Regions from separate parts of the Psychrobacillus sp. FSL W7-1457 genome, predicted to be linked through region 1. Evidence: riboswitches for the same ligand, from Rfam matches in the RefSeq annotation. Region 1 holds a riboswitch; the other holds the start of a gene.
What was found. A riboswitch is a leader RNA that binds a small molecule or an ion and turns the genes downstream of it on or off. The one in region 1 is predicted to bind thiamine pyrophosphate.
Positions count from the first base shown of each region.

Region 2: it holds a riboswitch for thiamine pyrophosphate, as region 1 does, so the genes downstream of both, NSQ95_RS01305 (YkoF family thiamine/hydroxymethylpyrimidine-binding protein) here and thiT (energy-coupled thiamine transporter ThiT) in region 1, are expected to answer to the same signal.

Region 1 covers NZ_CP151993.1:3,141,760-3,152,234, reverse strand. Annotated here, with positions in the region: gene NSQ95_RS15505 (AAA family ATPase) at 1-305, shown strand, start outside; gene NSQ95_RS15500 (VanZ family protein) at 306-887, shown strand; gene NSQ95_RS15495 (Fur-regulated basic protein FbpA) at 944-1,105, shown strand; gene NSQ95_RS15490 (DEAD/DEAH box helicase) at 1,216-2,367, shown strand; gene NSQ95_RS15485 (aminopeptidase) at 2,371-3,600, shown strand; gene NSQ95_RS15480 (SGNH/GDSL hydrolase family protein) at 3,615-4,517, shown strand; gene NSQ95_RS15475 (DUF4870 domain-containing protein) at 4,901-5,242, opposite strand; gene NSQ95_RS15470 (M20/M25/M40 family metallo-hydrolase) at 5,279-6,343, opposite strand; TPP riboswitch at 6,444-6,535, shown strand; gene thiT (energy-coupled thiamine transporter ThiT) at 6,598-7,176, shown strand; gene map (type I methionyl aminopeptidase) at 7,228-7,977, shown strand; gene NSQ95_RS15455 (tryptophan-rich sensory protein) at 7,997-8,725, opposite strand; gene NSQ95_RS15450 (M3 family oligoendopeptidase) at 8,883-10,475, shown strand, end outside.
Region 2 covers NZ_CP151993.1:238,086-248,560, forward strand. Annotated here, with positions in the region: gene NSQ95_RS01260 (efflux RND transporter permease subunit) at 1-1,612, shown strand, start outside; gene NSQ95_RS01265 (VOC family protein) at 1,676-2,044, opposite strand; gene NSQ95_RS01270 (DUF1697 domain-containing protein) at 2,150-2,650, opposite strand; gene NSQ95_RS01275 (helix-turn-helix transcriptional regulator) at 2,790-3,011, shown strand; gene NSQ95_RS01280 (hypothetical protein) at 3,015-3,320, shown strand; gene NSQ95_RS01285 (serine hydrolase) at 3,330-4,628, shown strand; gene NSQ95_RS01290 (energy-coupling factor transporter transmembrane component T) at 4,672-5,427, opposite strand; gene NSQ95_RS01295 (ABC transporter ATP-binding protein) at 5,417-6,781, opposite strand; gene NSQ95_RS01300 (ECF transporter S component) at 6,774-7,355, opposite strand; gene NSQ95_RS01305 (YkoF family thiamine/hydroxymethylpyrimidine-binding protein) at 7,348-7,938, opposite strand; TPP riboswitch at 8,014-8,122, opposite strand; gene NSQ95_RS01310 (D-glycerate dehydrogenase) at 8,277-9,236, shown strand; gene NSQ95_RS01315 (ABC transporter substrate-binding protein) at 9,815-10,475, shown strand, end outside.

The DNA of each region.
Region 1 (10,475 bases):
TATTTTTGCATCGTTTTAATGGGAGAGCTATTTATTTATTGGACGAGCCAGAGGCAGCACTTTCCCCGCAAAGACAGTTGGCCTTTTTAAAGATAATGTATGATTTAGTTCAGGAAGAGGATTGCCAATTTATTATTGCTACACATTCGCCGATAATTTTAGGTTTTCCAGAAGCGACAATTCTTAGCTTTGATGACGGAGAAATAGAAGAAGTGGAATATGAGCAAACAGCACATTATCAAACAACTAAATATTTTCTAGATCACCGGGAGAAATTTTTAAAAGAGTTATTGGAAGGTGATTAGATGCCAGTGATTTTAGATTATCTAGATGAGATGCTTTATGCAATTATGATTTTTTTACCGGTCCTGATTATTTGGCGGCTAATCAGATGGAAAAGGCGTGGTTTTCATTTAAGGGAAGGGTTCTACGAGCTTGGCGTGCTATTTCTGATTGCTGTATTAGTGGGATTATTTTCACAGACTATTGTTCCAAAGCCTAAAGAGGAGCAAGCATATGTGCACAGTATAAACTTAGAATTATTTCGAGTAATAGAGGAAACTTGGAATGCTATTATTTACTTAGGGTATTGGGAACCCTTTTATATTAACTTCCTTGGCAATATTGCTCTGTTTGTACCACTAGGTTTTCTTTTTCCACTTCTTTTTAGACGTATGGAGATTTTTCCCTTTCCTGTACTCATTGGCTTCTTTATTTCGCTATTTATAGAAATCGTACAGATTCCACAAAATAGAAGTAGTGACGTAGATGACCTTTGGTTAAATAGCTTAGGAGCGCTAGTAGGATATATTTTTTATCTAATTATTAAAAGGAAATTCCCTGCTTTTTGTAGGGTGTTCAAAAAAATTCAACCTACGAGTTTATAATGGTTCCGGTTTGGGTAAATATGAAACGGACAGTATAAAGCAAGGAGACATCAAGAATGATGATACAGAAGGACACACAAACAGAAAAAAGAAGAGACAATATTATAGAGGATTTAGTAAACAAAGGTGTTTTTAAAATTGATGGAAAACAATTATATGAACTGAATTTTTATCAATTAATGAAGCAATATATAAATGATGAGAAACAAACAAATTAGTGCCTATTAAAAGGCACTTTTTTTAATTGCATTAATCTACTTATATGGCTAATGGTCGATAATAAAAATGTGGTACACTTGATTCAAACACAGATGAGGTGGAGAAAAACTTGACAGTTATACAGAATTTAAATGAAACATTACAAAAAAAATGGGCAGAGGCTGAATTTGCATTTGAAATGCCTATCCAAACCCAACTAATCCCGCATATGCTTAACGGTTCAGATATAGTAGCAGAGTCCCCGACAGGAACAGGTAAGACATTGGCTTACGTTCTTCCTTTACTACAAAAGGTTGATCCTTCTAAGAAACAGATACAAGCGCTAGTCGTAGTCCCTTCACAAGAATTAGGGATGCAAATTGTAGAGGTATTTAGAGAATGGGCTACAGGAACGGGTGTCTCTGTAGCTCAATTAATCGGTGGAGCGAATATTAATCGTCAAATTGAAGGATTAAAGAAAAAACCAAATATTGTAGTTGGAACACCAGGTAGGCTGCAGGAGCTTGTAAAAGTGAAAAAGCTGAAAATGCATGAAATTAATACAATCGTATTAGACGAGGGAGACCAGCTCCTAAGCAGAGAGCATCGTACAACTGTAAAGGGTTTAATAGATGCGACTGTTGAAAGACAGCTTGTCGTAACCTCTGCTACGATCACTGAGGAAATAGAGCTAGTTGCAGAGCGTATGATGAAGGAGCCTGTCCGAATCCATGTGACAGCTGAGGAAGTACCAGCTAAAGGCGAAGTCATCCATAGCTTTGTTAAAACAGAAACTAGAGACAAAACGGAGCTTTTAAGAAAGCTGTCTCACCTACCAGGCATGAGAGGGCTAGCATTTGTTAATAGCTTAGATCAGTTGCTAATGAAGGATTATAAGCTATCCTACAGAGATGCACCTATCGTTTCCTTGCATTCGGAGATGAAAAAAGAGGAACGTAAAAAAGCGCTAGACGATTTTAAAAATGGAAAAGTGAGTATCTTAATAGCGACGGATGTTGCAGCTAGAGGATTAGATATTTCTGGACTTACACACGTCATTCATGTAGATGTTCCACATTCTATTGAACAGTACCTACATCGTTCAGGACGTACGGGACGAGCAGGCAAAAATGGAGAAGTTTTAACACTTTTATCATATAACGATGAAAAAACCTATAAAAAATGGACAAAAGACATTCCGGGTAAAGCCGTTCAAAAAATATGGTATCGTGGTGAATTAATAGAAGGTTCATCCAAAACGATCGATAAAAAGGGGAAGTAAGTAATGGGGTTCCAACAAAATCTAGAGGAATATGCTGAGTTAGTTGTTAAGGTTGGCTTGAACATTCAGAAGGGACAACCGCTTTTAATTAATACCACTACGGATACGATCGATTTTACAAGACTGATTGTTAAAAAGGCATATGAAGCAGGAGCAAAAAGGGTTGAGGTCAATTATACAGATGAAGTAAATGCAAGATTGTTTTATGATATGGCACCTGATGAAGCATTTCATGAAGTCCCAAAATGGGTGGTTGCACAGCGGGATGAATTAATTGAAAATAAAGGGGCCTTGTTATGGATTGATGCAGATAATCCAGATTTGCTAGAGGGAGTTGCGATAGATCGGATTTCCAACTATCAAAAGGCTTCAGGTAAGGCATTAGAAAATTACCGCAAGGCGGTAATGAATGACGTGATTACTTGGTCGATTGTAGCAATGCCTTCTAAAAAATGGGCAGCAAAGGTATTTCCTAACCTAAACGAAACAGACCAAATGGATGCATTATGGGAGCTTATTTTCAAAGTAGTGCGCATTGGAAAAGGAACTGCGGTTCAGCAATGGCAGGAGCATATTAATAATTTAGAGTCACGTGCAGCATTATTGAATGAGAAAAGATATAAAAAACTGCATTACAAGGCAGAAGGTACAGATATTGAAGTGGAATTGCCAAAAGAACACATCTGGCAATCTGGAGCTAGTAAAAACGCTCAAGCAGTACCATTTATCGCTAATATGCCTACTGAGGAGGTTTACACTGCGCCACTCAAAACTGGTGTGAACGGTTTTGTAAGCAATACTAAGCCTTTTGTCTACCAAGGGAACGTGATTGATGGCTTCAAATTGACATTTAAAGATGGTGAGATTGTTAAGGTTCAGGCAGCTTCTGGTGAGAAGCTTCTGCAAGAGCTTATTCAAACGGATGAGGGCGCAAAATATTTAGGTGAAATCGCATTGGTTCCACATGAATCGCCTATTTCAGCATCTAATGTATTGTTTTTCAACACTTTGTTTGATGAAAATGCCTCGAATCACTTTGCTATCGGAGAAGCATACCCGACGTGTGTAGAGGGAGCTAGAGGTTTAACAGCAGAGGAATTAGAAAGAATGGGTATTAACACTTCTATCGTCCATGAAGACTTTATGATCGGAAGTGCAGGTATGGATATAACAGGCGAATTAGCAGATGGAACGAAGGAACCAATCTTTATTAAAGGTGCATGGGCATTTTAAGGAGCTGATCTTCAGTGAAAAGATGGATAAGTTTACTTATGATTCTTTTAGTTTTATCTCCTGTGTATGCAGTAGAGGCAAAGTCGCCAGAGGTTTATATTCCTTTAGGTGATTCACTTGCCGCGGGTCAAACACCAAATATGGCAATTGATGCAGGATATACGGACTTAATATCACAAGAGTTAAAGCGAGCCAATCTGCTTGGATTCTACTCTAAAGGACTAGCATTTCCAGGATATACAACTAGTGATGTCTTAAAAACCGTTCAGTCAACTGAAGCGAAGGAACTTCTGGCAAATGCCACACTTGTTACCATCTCTGCAGGGGCTAACGATTTGTTGAGGCTAGTACAGGTTAAGCCTGCGAGTGGGATGGTCGCTTACTCACAAGTTTCCGCTAATTTTGCACTAAATAATGTTAGAAAAAATATGCAAGAAATCATAAAAGAAGTTCAAGCTACTGCACCTAAGGCTAAAATATACGTGATGGGATACTATTTTGCGTACCCTCATGTGCATGAGTCTCAAAAAGAAGGTGTCGGCAAAGAGTTAGATAAGCTCCATACGATTCTACAAACTGTAGCAGAGCAAAATGGAGCAACATACATCTCAGTGAAAGAGTCTTTCGATGGGAAAGAAAAAGAATTGGTACCAAGTGTTGGTGATGTTCATCCTACCCTAGAAGGCTACCGTCAAATGGCTAACTCATTCTTTAGTATGTACAATTCCCGTATGCTTGTGTATGAGCACGAATTGCCTAAGCCTAATCCGTTAACCTTTGAAGAGCTTATAGAAAATAGAAATCAAAGTAATAATGGTTCAACGCAAACGCAGGCAAATGCATTGCCAATTAATCGCTATCTATCGTTTACAAACGGTAATTATATAGCTATGGTCTTGCAACGTATTTTATCATAAGTAACATTGCTCAAATTTAATATCCTTAAAAGGAATATCAGCAATCAAATTAGCTGAGAACTTCAAGAGCCGCCAATTTTGTTGCTCATAAAATTGGCGGCTCTTTTTTGTAGTCTCTGCTATTGCAGAAGCTAACCAAAAATGGTAAAAGACTGAAGACAAATTCAAATATCTTTGAGTTTGTCTTCAGTCTTTAATTTCTTTTATATAGCTTTAGCTTAAAAAGTTCAGCGCTTTACTGTTTTTTTCGATTTCAATACTTTACGAACAATAGGATATACTACTGGTGCCCATTTAATAGCTGACTTTACTAATCTGCCTACTTTCATAATCAATCCGCTCCTTGCTTTTCTATACTTATCTTATTCCCATTCTAGAAGCAATTAAACATCATGACGCAATACCTTGATTCCTTGGACAATGTTCCAAATGAACAGAACTATATTAATCAACGTATATAAGCCCATAAAAATTAATGCTGTAGTCATGCTAGACCACATGTTTGTTGTGTCGCCTGTATAACTAAGTGGGGAAAAGTTTGCAAATACTGCTAACATAAGAAGCACAAAGAAAATAGTAGGAATAATATGTGAGATTAAAGACCTTTTTGCATGGTATTTTACCCCTTTATCTGTTGTAAGGAAGTAAACAATTATTGGAAGAATAAAGGGAGCAAATAAAATAGAAAAATAGGTTGATGCACTTAAAATTTTATTGGTATCCATACATGGTCTCCTCACATATTCTCGCTACTTTTTTAATTAGTCTAAGACAAACTTAACAAGTATGTCTTTATATTCCTCAACGGATGAAATAGAAACCGATTCCTGATCGCCGTGCCAATCAGAGCCGCTTGGCCCGAACTCTATGGCTACCGCACCCTTCGCTGCATAATAACGAGTATCTGCAGCACCATGCTGTCCGAATAGGGTAGTTGGAGTTTGTCTGATAGAGTTACAAGTAGCTAAAAGCTTCTGTATATACTTATCATCTTCTTTATTAGTAATAGCTGGAGTATGACCTTGGAAATGTATTTCACTGCCAGGGTATTTCTCTAAAAGTTCTCTTAACTCTTTGGAGATTTCCTCCACATCTTGTCCAGGAACAAACCTTAAAGAATAACTTATGATACATTCGTCTGGTACCATATTATATCGGTCTCCTCCTTCTATTTTTGCCAAATTTAGAGAAGGATATTCATAATATTCATTACTTGCATGCATGAAAGAGCATTTTCTTAGGTCTTGATCAAATAGCATGGCTTTTTCAATTGCATTTACTCCTTCCCACGGACGGCTTCCATGAGCAGATTTACCTTTTAGGTGGATATCCCATTGTAATATACCCTTTGCTTGAAGGCCTATATTAACATGAGTGGGCTCTCCACAAATAACAAAGTCGCCGTGGTGTCCCTGTTCAACTAAATGCTTTGATGTTTTTCCTCCGGTTTCTTCATCAGTAGCTATGTGTAGCTGTACTTTTTTCGTAAGTAAATCTTGCTGCTGTGAAAGAATCGAGAAAGCCTCCATCATCGCTGCAACACCAGCCTTCATATCTGCCGAACCACGTCCATATAGTCGATCTTCCTCAATTTTTGGTTCAAATTGTTCCGGGCTTCCTGGAACTACGTCAATATGGCCGTTCCAGATAATTGTTTCTTCACCTTTCCCAATTTCAGCTACAAGCATTAGTTTGTTGTTTAGCTCATACGTCTTTGTCGTAACTCCTCGTTTTTCGAGCCAATTCTTACAGTATAGCAGTGCCTCATTTGCACCTTTCAAATCATCACTCTTTATTTTAATTAAATCCGTAAGTAAATTAATCAACTATTACACCCCTAATAATAAATTTGTATTATTATATAATACCAATCGGGGTTGCATTCTAAACACCTATCGGCTACAATGAACTCAAATAAAATAAATTCGAAACCACAAGGGGCGTCGCAAGAGCGGCTGAGATAGTACCCTTAGAACCTGTAAGTTCATACTTGCGTAGGGATGTGGATGGAAACTGGCAATCGCGCGATGTCTGGCTCTGTCCCTTCGGCGTTTTTTTGTGGTCAAAAAAGGGGATTACAATGGGAAATCAACGTGTTGTGTTACTCGTGGAGATTGCTATTTTTGCAGCATTAGGCTATGTATTAGATTTAATTGGATTTGGTATGCCACAGGGAGGCAGTGTTACATTTGTTCTTGTTCCAATAATATTAATTGCCTTTCGTCGAGGTGTAGTGGCAGGTATAGTGACAGGCTTTTTAATAGGCTTATTGCAGGTGGTGACAGGACGCTTTTATCCAGCACCGCTATCATTTGAAATAGTAATTATGCAAGTAGGTATTGATTATTTTATAGCATTTATGGTTGCAGGACTTGCAGGACTATTAAGACCAGCATATATTAAAGCATATGAAAATCTAAATAAGAAAAAAATGACGATAGCGATTGTGTTAGGTGCTCTTATCGCTTCCTTTTTACGTTATTTAGCCCATGTGTTATCGGGAATATTATTCTTTGGGGAATTTGCTGAGGGTCAAAATGTAATTGTGTATTCATTAGTTTATAATTCTACTTATATGATACCAGTATTTCTATTTGCAGCTTTTATATGTTCCATACTATTCGTAAAAGCCCCGCGCCTATTACTCCCGAAGTCATAAGATATATGATATGATATTCATACATCTAAGTGAAGAAGGGATCTTGTAAAGATGATAGTAAAGACAAATGAAGAATTAGAGATGTTAAAAAAAATTGGTCACATTGTAGCTGAGGTTAGAGATGCGATGAAGGCGGCAACAAAACCCGGCGTGACTACTAAAGAGCTTGATGAAATAGGCGGTAAGCTATTTAAAGAAAAAGGCGCTGTTTCTGGACCAATGGGTGAGTATGATTTCCCAGGGTATACTTGCATAAGTGTCAATGAAGAAGTTGCACATGGAATTCCAGGCTCTCGAGTGATTAAAGAAGGAGACCTTGTAAATATTGATGTTTCCGGTTCATACGAAGGATTCTTCGCAGATACTGGAATATCGTTTGTAGTTGGAGATGGCTACGAGGATAAGGAAAAGCTTTGTCAGGTTGCAGAAAGCGCATTTAATCGTGCTATGACTAAAGTAAAAGCTGGTTCTCGTCTTAACCAAATAGGTAAGGCAGTGGAGAGAGAAGCGAAGGAAAATGGTCTACATGTCATCATGAACCTAACAGGTCACGGTATTGGGAAATCCTTGCATGAAGCACCTCAGCATGTGTTGAATTATTATGATGCATGGGAATCCACCATTTTAAAAGAAGGCATGGTTTTAGCAGTAGAGCCTTTCATTTCCGAAAAAGCAGAACATATCGTTGAATCTGGAGACGGCTGGACATTTGTTACTCCAGATAAATCTTTAGTTGCTCAAATCGAGCATACAGTTATCGTTACAAAAGACCAACCAATCATTTTAACTAAAATAGATTAAATAAAAAACGCTAACGAAATTAACTTTTCGTTGGCGTTTTTTTTATAAATAATATTCCAGCTACTAAAACAGCGCTTAAGAAGAGGGAAGCAGCAGATATTAATAATTCGTTGACATTATGACGCACAGCAATACCGATGAAGGCCCATATAAAGACTAAAACGATAGCACGATCATCAAAATGGTATCTAAAGTGTAAGGCAATTGCAGTCGCCAAAGTTAAGAATATTACCACCCATAAAGAGGTAGTTATTCCAAAGCCGCTAAACTCATAATATGTCAAAACATAATCAAGATTCGCTATAGTAGCTACAAAAATCCAACCTAGATAAATGGAAATAGGTAATCTTCTTTTCCAATTCGATTCATTACTTGAGTAAGTTAAATACAATAGGAATAAGGACCAAAGCAAGGCTAAAATTGTAATTAAAGCATAGCTAAAATGCTCGTAATGCCATAGGAAAATCCAAGAAATATTAAATACGCAAGTCGCTAGAAATAATAATACTCTTTGTAAGGGAATCTTCTGTTCGGTTCTATATTCTCTTATAATATTCCATATCCAAAATGCTAATAGTATATAAATGACAATCCATATGGAAAATACATAACCAGCAGGTGTAAAGAGGGCTGGAATCCTAGCAGAGATTTCCCCAGTCGTTTGACCATTAATAGGTAACGTATTAGCAAGTATATTAACAAGGATTGTTGCGAAATAACCGCAAATCAAAAGGATTATTTTGACCAAAAGATTCGCCTCCTTCTATATTTAATAAGTATACCTTTCAATCTAAGAGCACACAAATTCAATTATAGAAATTATGTGACAAAAAAATGAATAATTAAGAAAGTAATTCATGATATAATGAAAAATGTAAAAGTTTTTAAATAGGGGGAATATTCAGATGTTAAAACAAAATTATCCAATCGTGTGGGATTTAGATCGATTTTTCCTTGGTGGTAGCAGCTCCACTGAATTACGCGAGCACCTAGATAAAGTTAAGGAAAAACTAAAAATATTTGAAATAAATGTTAAGGGAATAGTTGTCCCAGCCTCAGCTCAAGAGTCTAACCAAATTAGGCAAATAATCGAGGAACTAAAAGATGTAGCCGTCCATTTAGCAGAAGCAGGGGCAGTTATTGGCTGCTATCTAGCTCAGGATACAACAGATAAAAAAGCGACGCTCTTACAAGGCGAGGTTGGTTCATTGTATGCAAGGTTATCTTCATTAATGATTACAATACAACAAACGCTTAGTAAGACAGAATCTACCGTATGGGAAAAGCTTTTAAATACGGACGAATTAACCCCATTTAAATTTATATTAAATGAATGGAGAGAGCAAGCGAGTAAAATGCTTTCCGAAAAAGAAGAGGATTTAATAACTACCTTAGAAGTAGACGGTTATGATGCATGGGGTCAACTATATAACATGCTTGTAGGGGACATCCATATAAAAATGACCATCGATGGGGAAGAAAGAACACTTTCGGTAGGACAAGCTGATAACTTAAGCTCGAGTGATAATGCTGAAATTCGTAAAAATTCCTTTGAAGCGTTAGAAAGTGTATGGACTGAAAAAGAAGAAGTTTTTGCGAAAACGCTTAATCACTTAGCTGGCTTCCGTCTGGCTACGTATAAAAAAAGAGGCTGGGAATCTGTTTTAGAAGAACCTCTTGCCATCAATCGTATGAAGCAAGATACATTGGATGCAATGTGGGGAGCAATCTCTAAAAATAAAGCACCATTTGTGGAATATTTAAATAGGAAATCGGAGATGCTAGGCGAAAAAGCGATGCATTGGTATAATTTAGATGCACCTATCAGTGCGTCTACCGAAAAAATGGAGTTCCAACAAGGAGCGGAATTTATCCTAAAGCATTTTAAAGAGTTTGGACCGAAGCTAGAAGCCTTTTCAAGAAATGCTTTTGAAAATGGATGGATTGAAGCAGAAGATCGTCCAAATAAGAGACCGGGTGGATTTTGTACAGGAATGCCTGTGTCAGAGGAATCCCGTATATTTATGACTTATAGTGGTTCCATGTCAAATGTTTCTACACTTGCGCATGAATTAGGTCATGCATTCCACTCATATGCTTTAAGACCAGTGCATTGGATGAACCGGAGATATGCAATGGGAGTAGCAGAAACTGCATCTACCTTTGCAGAAATGATAGTGGCGGATGCCTCTGTTCGCGAAGCAAAGTCCGAAGAAGAGAAAATTGCTTTGTTGGAAGATAAAATTCAACGCAGTGTTGCTTTCTTTATGAACATTCACGCTCGCTTCTTGTTTGAAACTAGATTTTATGAGGAACGAAAAGATGGCATTGTTTCTGCAAACCGGTTGAACGAACTAATGGAAGAAGCTCAGAGAGAAGCCTATGGGGATGCTTTAGACACGGTACATCCGCATTTCTGGGCATCTAAGCTTCACTTCTATATTACAGGCGTTCCTTTTTATAATTTCCCTTATACCTTTGGCTACTTATTTTCTTTA
Region 2 (10,475 bases), 1.0 Mb from region 1:
CTTATTTAAGAAGAAATTGTACGCTGAAAAAACAGAAAGTAATCATAAAGAGCAAGGTAAGTTAGCTGGTAGCTATAAAAAAGCTCTAGAGTGGACATTAAACCACAAAATTATTACTTCCCTTGTATCGGTTGCATTGCTAGTAGGAAGCTTGATGCTTACACCGTTAATTGGTTTCAGTTTCTTGGGTAGTGAAGAAGAAAAAGTAATGTATTTAACTTACACTCCAAAAGCTGGTGAGCTAAAAGAAGACACATTGGCAAACGTTACTAAAGTTGAAGAAGAGATGCTTAAACGTAAGGATATTGATATTACTCAAGTATCCATAAACGGTGACGGCGCAAATGACATGACGGCAATGATGGGCGGAGGTTCAGGCGGCGCATTAATGTACTTGATCTTTGACGAGGATATGGAAGACTTCCCAGGTGCTCGTGAGGAAATCGAGGATTATGTGTTCAACATTGGTCAAACTGGCGAATGGAAGAGCCAAAACTTCTCAAGTATGTCCATGTCGACAAATGAAATTAGCTATACATTCTATAGTGAAGATTTAGATAAGTTGAACGAAGCTGTTGCAATGGTTGAAGAAGTAATGGGAGAAACAAAAGGATTAGAAGATGTTTCTTCGAGTGCTGAAGACAGCTATGTAGAGTATACATTCCAAGTAGCTCAAGATGAATTATTGCAGTACGGTTTAACAACTGGTCAAATCGTTGGGATGTTGAGTCCTTCCACTACGGAGGAAGTATTAACGACAGTTGAAAAAGAAGGAAATGATTTAGAGGTTATCGTACAGCAAGAACAAACAGCAACACCTAAATCGATTGATGATATTTTAGCTAGAGAAGTACCGACAGCAATGGGAACTACAATGCCATTGTCTGAATTAGTAACAGTAGAAGAGGGTTACGCTCTAAATACGCTTGCTCGTAGTAAGGGTGAATACTATGCTTCTGTATCCGCTACAATTCAAGATGATGATATTTCAAAAGCTTCAGCAGATGTTGACAAAGCTATTGAAAAGCTAGATTTACCTAAAGGCGTTACAGTTGGTGTTGCCGGTGTAACTGCAGATATGAATGAAACATTCACTCAGCTTGGAGTAGCAATGCTTGCAGCAATTGCGATTGTTTACTTTATATTAGTAGTAACATTTGGTGAAGGTATAGCACCATTAGCTATCCTATTCTCATTACCATTTGCAGTAATCGGTTCATTTGCAGGTCTATGGATTGCAAACGAAACAATTTCCGTATCTGTTATGATGGGGCTTCTCATGTTGATTGGTATCGTTGTCACGAATGCCATTGTATTAGTGGACCGAATCATTCATATGGAGCGCGAAGGTATGAATATGCGTGAAGCAATTCTTGAAGCTGGTGCAACTCGCTTACGTCCTATTCTGATGACTGCTATTGCAACCATTGGAGCACTCGCACCACTTGCAGTTGGATCAGGCGGCGGTGGTTTAATTTCTAAAGGATTAGGTATCACGGTTATTGGTGGTCTAGCAAGTTCTACGCTACTAACATTAATCATCGTTCCAATCGTTTACGAGGTTCTATCGAAGCTATTTAAGAAAAAACGTAACGAAGTACAAGATAATTAAACAAAAAGCGCCTGTGGGATTGATTCTCACAGGCGCTTTTTTGCAACTTAGATTATCCTTTTCTTAAATCCATTCTAATATCTCGATACGATTACCAAATGGATCGTTAATATATATGCGCTTAGCCCCTGGAAGTTCTGTATCTACTTTAAAGCTTACTTGTTGTTCGGTTAAATGCATTTTTAGAGCTTCAAGGCTTTCAACTTCAAAAGCTGGGTGTGCCTTCTTGGCTGGAGAGAAAGGCTCTTCAACCCCGATATGAATTTGATAGCTTCCAAGCTCGAACCATACGCCACCCTTCTTTTTTAGAAGAGGTGGTTTTTCTATTTCCCGCAATCCTAATATTCCCGTAAAGAAGCTGCGTGCCTCTTCCTCACAGTCCTTTGGAGCAGCTAATTGAATGTGATCAATTCTTTTAAATGTAAATGACATGGTCCATACCCCCTTATGAATTAACTTAATTATAAATGGAATTTTTTGATAATAAAAATTTATATAAATCATGAAAAGGGATAAGTAATTCTTATGTTAAAAAGGTTACATTCGCTCCAATATTTTATTTACGGTATTTTTATTTCTAGCTGTTGAGACCATTTGAAGCTTCTTTTCAAAAAAGGTATTTGTATATTTAGTTTGATGATAGTTTTTAGTATGGTGGATGATCAAGTTTCGATTATGTAGGACAATAAAATCGTCCTCTACAGTTCCTTTTAATATAGCAAGCTGATCATTTGTAACGTCCTTTTGTAGGAACATGACGAAGGTTTGGTCATTCAAGAAAAGTGGGTGATTATGTATTTCTTCTAATTCTGCTTTTGGTCTCACTACAACAGGTATTTCGAATCCATAGTCATTCCTTAATGCTTCTTCCAGTGTTTCCTCGCTGCAACCTCCACTATCAAAAATAACATTTCCCGTTTGAATATATGTACGCACATTTTGAAAGCCTAACTCTTCAAAAAGAAGCTTTAGCGATTTCATATCTACTTTGTTGAGCTTTCCTAAGTTGATCCCTCTTAATAGAGCTACTGACGACATGTTACGACCTCCACTATTTTTACATTAATCATACATATATTTTCTGATTAGTGGAATATGTAATATAATTCTAACAATATGTAAAAAATAGTTTACTTTAAGTAAAAAATATATTACAATTTGTGTGAGGTGACAGAACATGGAAAGTAAGAGACATATAACCAATAGAATTTTAGTATTAAGAGCTGAAAAGGGTCTTTCCCAGAAAGAAGTTGCTGATTTATTGGGAGTGAGCCGGCAAACAATCATTTCGCTAGAGAAGAACAAGTACAATCCATCGTTAAAGCTAGCATTTGACATTGCATTGCTATTTGAAGTGGATTTAACGGATGTATTTCAATATAAGAAAGAGGGGGAATAGAAAGTGACGGAGGTTGTATTTGGTATATTAAGGCTTGTTTATGTAGTTATCTTTTTTGTTGCTTGCTATATAAGCTTCAAATTTGAATGGAGTAGTGAAGGAAAAGATGAGAGAGGTAACGCAATCGCTCACAAATCCTACAGCATCATATTTCCGTTTGCACCCTTTGGATGGTTCCTGATTGAGCTATATGACTCATATATAAGCGAAATAGGCTATGAATCATACAAGCTAGCAATATGGTTTCTACTGACGGGATTAATGATTTGGCACGCCATTAACATAATCGTTTTAAAAAGAAAGTATTAGGAGGATAAGATGAGCATTTATACGTGGATTGGTATTGGAATTTATGCGTTCTTCACCCTACTTCCTCTAAAGGATGCAAAAAACATAGGTAAATGGAAAATTACATCGATTATTATAAATATGGTAGTATTGTTGGCGATTATCTTTGCACATTTATTTTATAGTTTTAATATATGGATAGGAATTTTCCTCCTTATTATTCTTGGAATTTTCTTGGACAAAAAAACCTATACGAAAAAAAGGTTAATCATATATGCTTCCATTTTTGTTGTTATAGGGGGAGTACTATTTTGGCTATTAAACGATATTTTGGGAAGTCCTGAGTCTAATACTGTTTTAGAGCATCTAATAGAATATCCCGATACTTCATCTCTGTATTTTTCAAAGGATGGAAATGTCCTCATTAGTTACAATGTAGAGGAGGCCAGGCCCCTCGCTAGTGTCGTAAAAATTGTGGTTGCGATGGAATATGCCTTCCAAGTAGAAGAGGGAAAGGTTGATCCTACAACTATAATAGGTTTAGAGGATTTAGATGTTTATTACATTCCAAAAACCGATGGGGGTGCCCATGAAGCTTGGTTAGATAGCTTAGAAACAAGACCGCCAACACTGCAGGAGGTTGCTAAAGGGATGATTCAGTATAGCTCGAACGCTAACACGGAATATCTCATGGAACTGCTCGGGCTAGACGCAATTAACAATAGGCTGGAAGTGTTGGATATTGAGAATCATGAAGAAATCTATCCGATTATAGGCGCTTTAGGTATATCCAGTTACCTTAAGGAAAAGGAAAATCTAAGCAAAAAGCCATTAATAAATAGATTGAATAATATGTCCATGGAGGAATATCGTTCATTAGCTATAGAAGTCAGTCAACTGTTAAAATCTAAACAATTCGCAGTAACGGATGTTTCTGATATTTCTATGGACATTCAACGCATATGGTCAGATCGGTTGACTGGAGCTTCTGCAGAGGCCTACGGAGAAATTGTTTCTCGTATATCGAACAATGAATTTTCATCAATTGTCACTAGTACTTTAAGAGATATATTGGAGTGGCCTCTCGCCTATGAAAGCAATCAGGAAAAGTTTAATCATATCGGTGCCAAGGGAGGTTCGACAGCCTTTGTTTTAAATCAAGTTATTTATGTTGAGACAAAGCAAGGGGAACGGATGGAGATGGTAATCATGCTAGATGATTTATCGTTGTTACAAAGCCTTTCTATGCAAAAAAGTATAGATCACTTCCTATTTAAATTAATAGATGACCAGGACTATATAGAGTTAGTGGAAAGCGAGTTGCCATAAATGAAAGAAGAGTGTCATCCAAGTCTGGAGACACTCTTTTTCTTTACGGTAGCCACATACTAGTGCTACAACTAATTAGTAAAACACAAATAAACAAGAACACTAGTATAAAATCCTTCTTTTCAATAGGCACTTCATGATAAAAAACTTTTCTAGGATCTCCCGTAAAGCCTCTTGCTTCCATTGCGAACGCCACTCTTTCAGCCTTACGAACAGCCCCAGAAAGCATAGGAATCAATACGCGACGTAAACCAATCAGTCTTTTAAAAACATTGGAGTCGTCGCTTAGTCCTCTCAGTTTCTGTACTTGTTGAACTTGTATAAACTCGTCCTTTAAAAGCGGTAAAAATTGATAACCAACCATAATACCATAAGCAATTTTAGGAGACAGCTTCAACTGCTGCATTAGACTCCGTATAAATATAATTGGGTCGGTTGTTAGAGCAAATAAAAGGCTCAGACTAGAAAAGGCCAACACCCGAAAGCTTAAGGATAAGGCATGGTTCAATTGGCTTTCCGTTATATCGACAGAACCGATGGACCAAAGAACAGTTCCAGACCCGCTCTCTGCAAATAGAAGAGTGGTCCAAAGGTAACCAAAAGCTGCGATTACGAAAGGGAGCATCAGTAAGGCCCAGTTTTTCCAGGAGATATTGCTTAAGAATATTTGAATCACAATAATGCTGAACCAAAAAACTAGTGGTGTCCATGGATCGAAAAAGAATGCTAGTGAAAGCATGCAAATCATTACGATCACAAACTTAATGGACGGATTCATCCTATGAAGGCTAGTACGCATAGACAGGACCTCGCTTAGGAGGAAGTAATTGATGTTCTAGCATTAAATCTTTCTTATCCCAGAAGCTAGTCGAACTATATTTCCCTGTCACCCCTCCGTTCCTCATCAATAAGATGGAATCAGCTACCTTATACGCAAATTCCATATCGTGGGTAACGATTAGAAAAGTAGTACCTGCCCTAGAGCGCTCATCTACGACTTTTAAAAGTTCTGTCAGATTAGCAGAGTCCTGACCAGAAGTTGGTTCATCCATCAAAATCACTTTACGGTTCTGGCAAAGCATAACGGCTATAGCTAGGCGACGTTTTTGTCCATGGCTGATAGAAAATGGATGGGCCTCTGAGATGCTAGATAAATCAAGTCGTTCCAGCAATTCTTCTGTGTTTGATCCACCGCCAAAAGAGACCTCCTCTTTTACTCTTCCTGTAACAAACAAAAATTCTGGTGACTGTGGTACATAGCCTAACAAGCTGGGCTGGACCTTGCCTTCAGCTGCCAGGATCCCGGACAGTGCTTTTAATAAGGTGGATTTTCCACTGCCATTAGGTCCTGCTAATACTGCGACCTCTCCTTTGTTTAAAGAAAACGAGCTTGGTTGAAGAAAACTAGTGGTGCTAACTCCTTCCACTTGTAGGGATAGTTCCTGTTGGACCCTGTTATCCCGTTTAACATCGTTTATAAGCGAATTTCTGTCTTCCTTTAATCTAATTCGACGATGAAAGAAGTCTTCCCAAAGGTCTAGCTTGTGTTCAATTGCTAATATCGTTAATCCAGAGCTTTGCTGCAGTGTATCCAACCATTCAATATATTGCTTTGCAGTATAGGGATCTAAGTGTGTGATCGGCTCATCTAACAATAAAACCTCTGGCTTCATAATGAGCGCACAAGCCGTGGCGACTCTTTGTTTCATTCCTCCAGAAAGTGACTGAATGATGGAATGTCGATAAGCGGTTAACCTGGTTGCCTCCAATACTTCTGAAATTCTTGAATCCATGTCCTCTCGCGCCACGAGTAAATTCTCTAAAGTAAAGGCAAGCTCCTCCTCAACGGTTGGCATACAAAACTGCGCCTCCGGATCCTGAAAGACGGTAGCGATACGATGATTGACCTCGCCTGGTCGATAAGAATCGCTTTCCTTCCCAAATAGCTCTATTTTCCCAGAAACTATTCCATCGCAATTGTCAGGGTAGAGGCGGTTGCACAAATATAGCAATGTACTTTTCCCGCAGCCGCTTGGACCAGTGATTACAACGCGCTCTCCTTGTTCAATAGACATCGAAAAATTTGATAATACAGGAATCTCTTCATCAGGAAATGAAAAAGAAACATTTTCGAGACGGATAACATTAGACACGTGCATCACCTTTTTTAGATCGTGAGATAGAATATCCTCTTAACGAACCTGTTGCAAGCAAACCATCAGCTATGGCTTTGCCTCCTACACCAGCAATTAACGTCCCACTAAAGATCCGTACGACAAGCATAAAAAGGACATATCCAGTAGTATAAACGGTAAACCCTCCTAAAAAATATCCGTATACAAAGCTAAACACTGCAGATCCTGCACCAGCAAGCATTAATACCCAAAGATCAAATCGTTTATAGCCGGTAGCTGCGAATACTGCCTCTGCACCCAATCCTTGAATGACACCCGAAAGGATAAGTCGTGGTCCCACTGCATTACCTAAAAGCACCTCTATTGCGGCTGCAATAGTTTCAGAGATTACAGCAGCTCCTGGTTTGCGAATAATATACATACAGATGATAGAAACGATAAACCATACTCCAAAAATCCATTCATATGCGATTGGGCCAATAAACCCTGACCAAATATTTCCGACATGAAGGAATAGTAAATACACAATCCCAAATACTACTGCAAAGATAGACATTAAAATAATCTCTTTTAGCTTCCATGTTTTAAGCATGAAGATTATCTCCATGAGAAGGACTGTTAATGCTCATCGATAAAGTCATTACTAAATGCTTGTGCTCCTCTGATCTGGCTCTGCTAAAGGTAGATTCGTAGAAGGCAAATACATCATGGATATCCCCGTGAATCCCGCTTGCATAATGCATGGACTCATTGAATATATCAGCGTCTTTCGCATGCTGAATCTCTTTGTAGATAACATCCATGTAGTTTGGATTGTTCATTGGATATAAGGCAAATTGAGAGGACACATATTGTTTAGTTGCATCCATATTAGCAACTTCATCTCCTCTTTCTAAATAAACGTCAGCTGCTGTGTCACCTGGACAGCCCGCTGAAAATGTTCCTGAGAGAGCCACATGTACCCCAGTTTTAGCTGCATTTAAAGCTATTGATTTTGCCACATTGAATACATGAGCTTGTTTTCCCCTGATCACAGTCGATACGTCATCCGTATGCATCCACACATTCGATGTGTCTGTATCCTGTAACGCCCCCTTAATAATACTGATAAACTCATTGCTCATTGGATGTAGGGAGAAACGAAACCCTACAATTGGACTTAAACCACATTCCATTCAAAACCCTCCTTAAAATTTTTCATAAAAAAAAGCTACATCCGTGAAGATGCAGCCACTAACCTTATGAAAAAAAGGAAAGTCACCGCACTTCCTCACGCAGGTATTATCCTGATCGAGTAATAAGGGATCGGAGCTTAAAAAGCTCTCATCACAGCCAAAGTGGGCACCCCTAGTGCAGAAACGGTATGTAGTTTTCCAATTATGTAAGATTTACACAATCTGTTTTTTTATGTGACCACAGTATAGCGTATAAAAATATTATTGTAAATACAGTTGAATTCTTTTCTCAAATCAGCGATGCTTAAATTATCAGAAAATCATTAGGGGGGAATTGGATGTATAAAATTTTTATTACTAGAAAGTTACCGGAAGAGATTGTACAACCACTAAGAGAAAAATTTGAAGTCATTATGTGGCATAGCGAAGAAATTCCAATGAAGTACGAGGATATTAAAAAAGAGGCAAAGGATTGTAATGCTTTGTGGACCGTTCTCTCGGATAAAGTGGACCGGGAACTGATAGAAAGCCTACCAAATCTAAGAATTATATCTAATCTTGCGGTCGGCTATAATAACATTGATATCGAGGCTGCAAAAGAAAAAGGGATTATTGTAACCAATACGCCTGGTGTATTAACGGAAACTACAGCAGATTTAACATTTGCCTTATTACTAGCAACTGCCCGTCGTATTACAGAAGCGGAGCAGGATATTCGTGCAGGGAAATGGAAGTCTTGGACGCCGATGCAACTGACTGGCATGGACGTTTTTGGATCAACCTTAGGAATTATAGGCATGGGGAGAATCGGTGAAGCGGTTGCACGCCGTGCAAAAGGGTTTGATATGAAGGTCTTATACCATAATCGAACAAGAAAATTAGAATCTGAGCAACAGTATAACTTTACATATGTGGAGCTTGAGACACTACTAAAGGAGTCAGATTTTGTTGTCATATTGACTCCTCTCACTCCAGAAACTAGAGGCTTAATTGGGAAAAAAGAACTGGAAATGATGAAGGAAACCTCAGCTCTTATTAATGTGGCACGAGGAGGAATAGTTGATGAGCAGGCTCTTTATGATGCCCTAGTCAACAAAAGCATTTGGGCTGCGGGTCTAGACGTTTTTGAAACGGAGCCAGTTCCATTAGATCATCCACTATTAACTTTACCTAACGTGACTGTCCTACCCCACATCGGTAGTGCCAGTATTTATACAAGACTTGCTATGATGCAAATAAATGCTACGGCCATTGAAGATGCTTTAGAGGAACGGGTACCAGAAAACAGAGTGGTTTAAAGTGTAAGAGAAGCCATGAACATAGCGTTCATGGCTTTTTTTAGGTTTTGCAAGGTGATAAAAAATAAAAATTAACCCTACCGGTGATAAAATCCCATGAACGGTGATAAAACCTTAATGAGCGGTGATAAATCTCTACGAACGGTGATAAACTCGCGTGAACGGTGATAAACCTTCCCCGAACGGTGATAAATTCAAAATCTACTCTATTTATCTGCATACTTTCTCCTAGACAAAGCCACCCTCGAGCAAAAAAAGAATTATAACAAATAATTAATAATTACGTCGTTATTTGTATGAATAGATTGTCTAGGGTTTACTAATTATTTAATGATAAATAACTATAAAAATGATACATAATATTCAGATAAAGATAGAATAATAACAATCATTTATTAAGTAAATTTGCAATATACAAATTTGTTTAGTAGTATTAGTAGTTATAAATTAGGCGTCCTTTAATTTCCAAATTCAGGGAAGTTTAATTGTTTAGTATTTTAGCAATTATTTATAGATTTTGAAGGAGGAACGATCGAACGTCTAATTTAAAAACTGAATGAAAAGAGGTAGTCAAACTAATGAAAAAGATTATGTTATTTTTTTCACTTTGCACGCTTTTAGTACTTGCAGCCTGTGGCAGTGAGACAAGCAAGGACAATATTGAGGTGATTAAGTTTGCTGATGCAGGGTGGGATAGTATTCGCCTACACAATAGCATAGCTCAAACAATCGTCGAAGAAGGTTATGGTTATGAAACCGAAGTAACAAGTGGAACAACAGCAGCAACAATGCAGTCACTTGAGAAGGGCGACATAAATGTCTATATGGAAGTATGGACCGATAACATTAAAGATGTCTATGAAAAAGCAATTGAAAGTGGAGATATCATAAAGGTAGCTACTAATTTCGCTGATAACGCGCAAGGATTATATGTTCCAACTTACGTGATAGAAGGAGATGCAGAACGAGGTATTGAACCAATCGCTCCAGATTTAAAAACAGTTCAAGACTTAGAGAAGTATCCAGAAATTTTCCAAGATCCCGAAGATAGCAGTAAAGGCCGAGTGGTCGGTGCTCCATCCAGTTGGGTAGTAAGTGAGTATTTGGGGACGAAACTTGAAACATATGGCCTTGACGAACAATATAACTATCTAGCACCTGGCTCTGATTCTGCCATTGTTGCAGATTTAGCTGGCGCATATAAAAAAGGCGAGCCGTGGGTAGGTTATTATTGGTCAC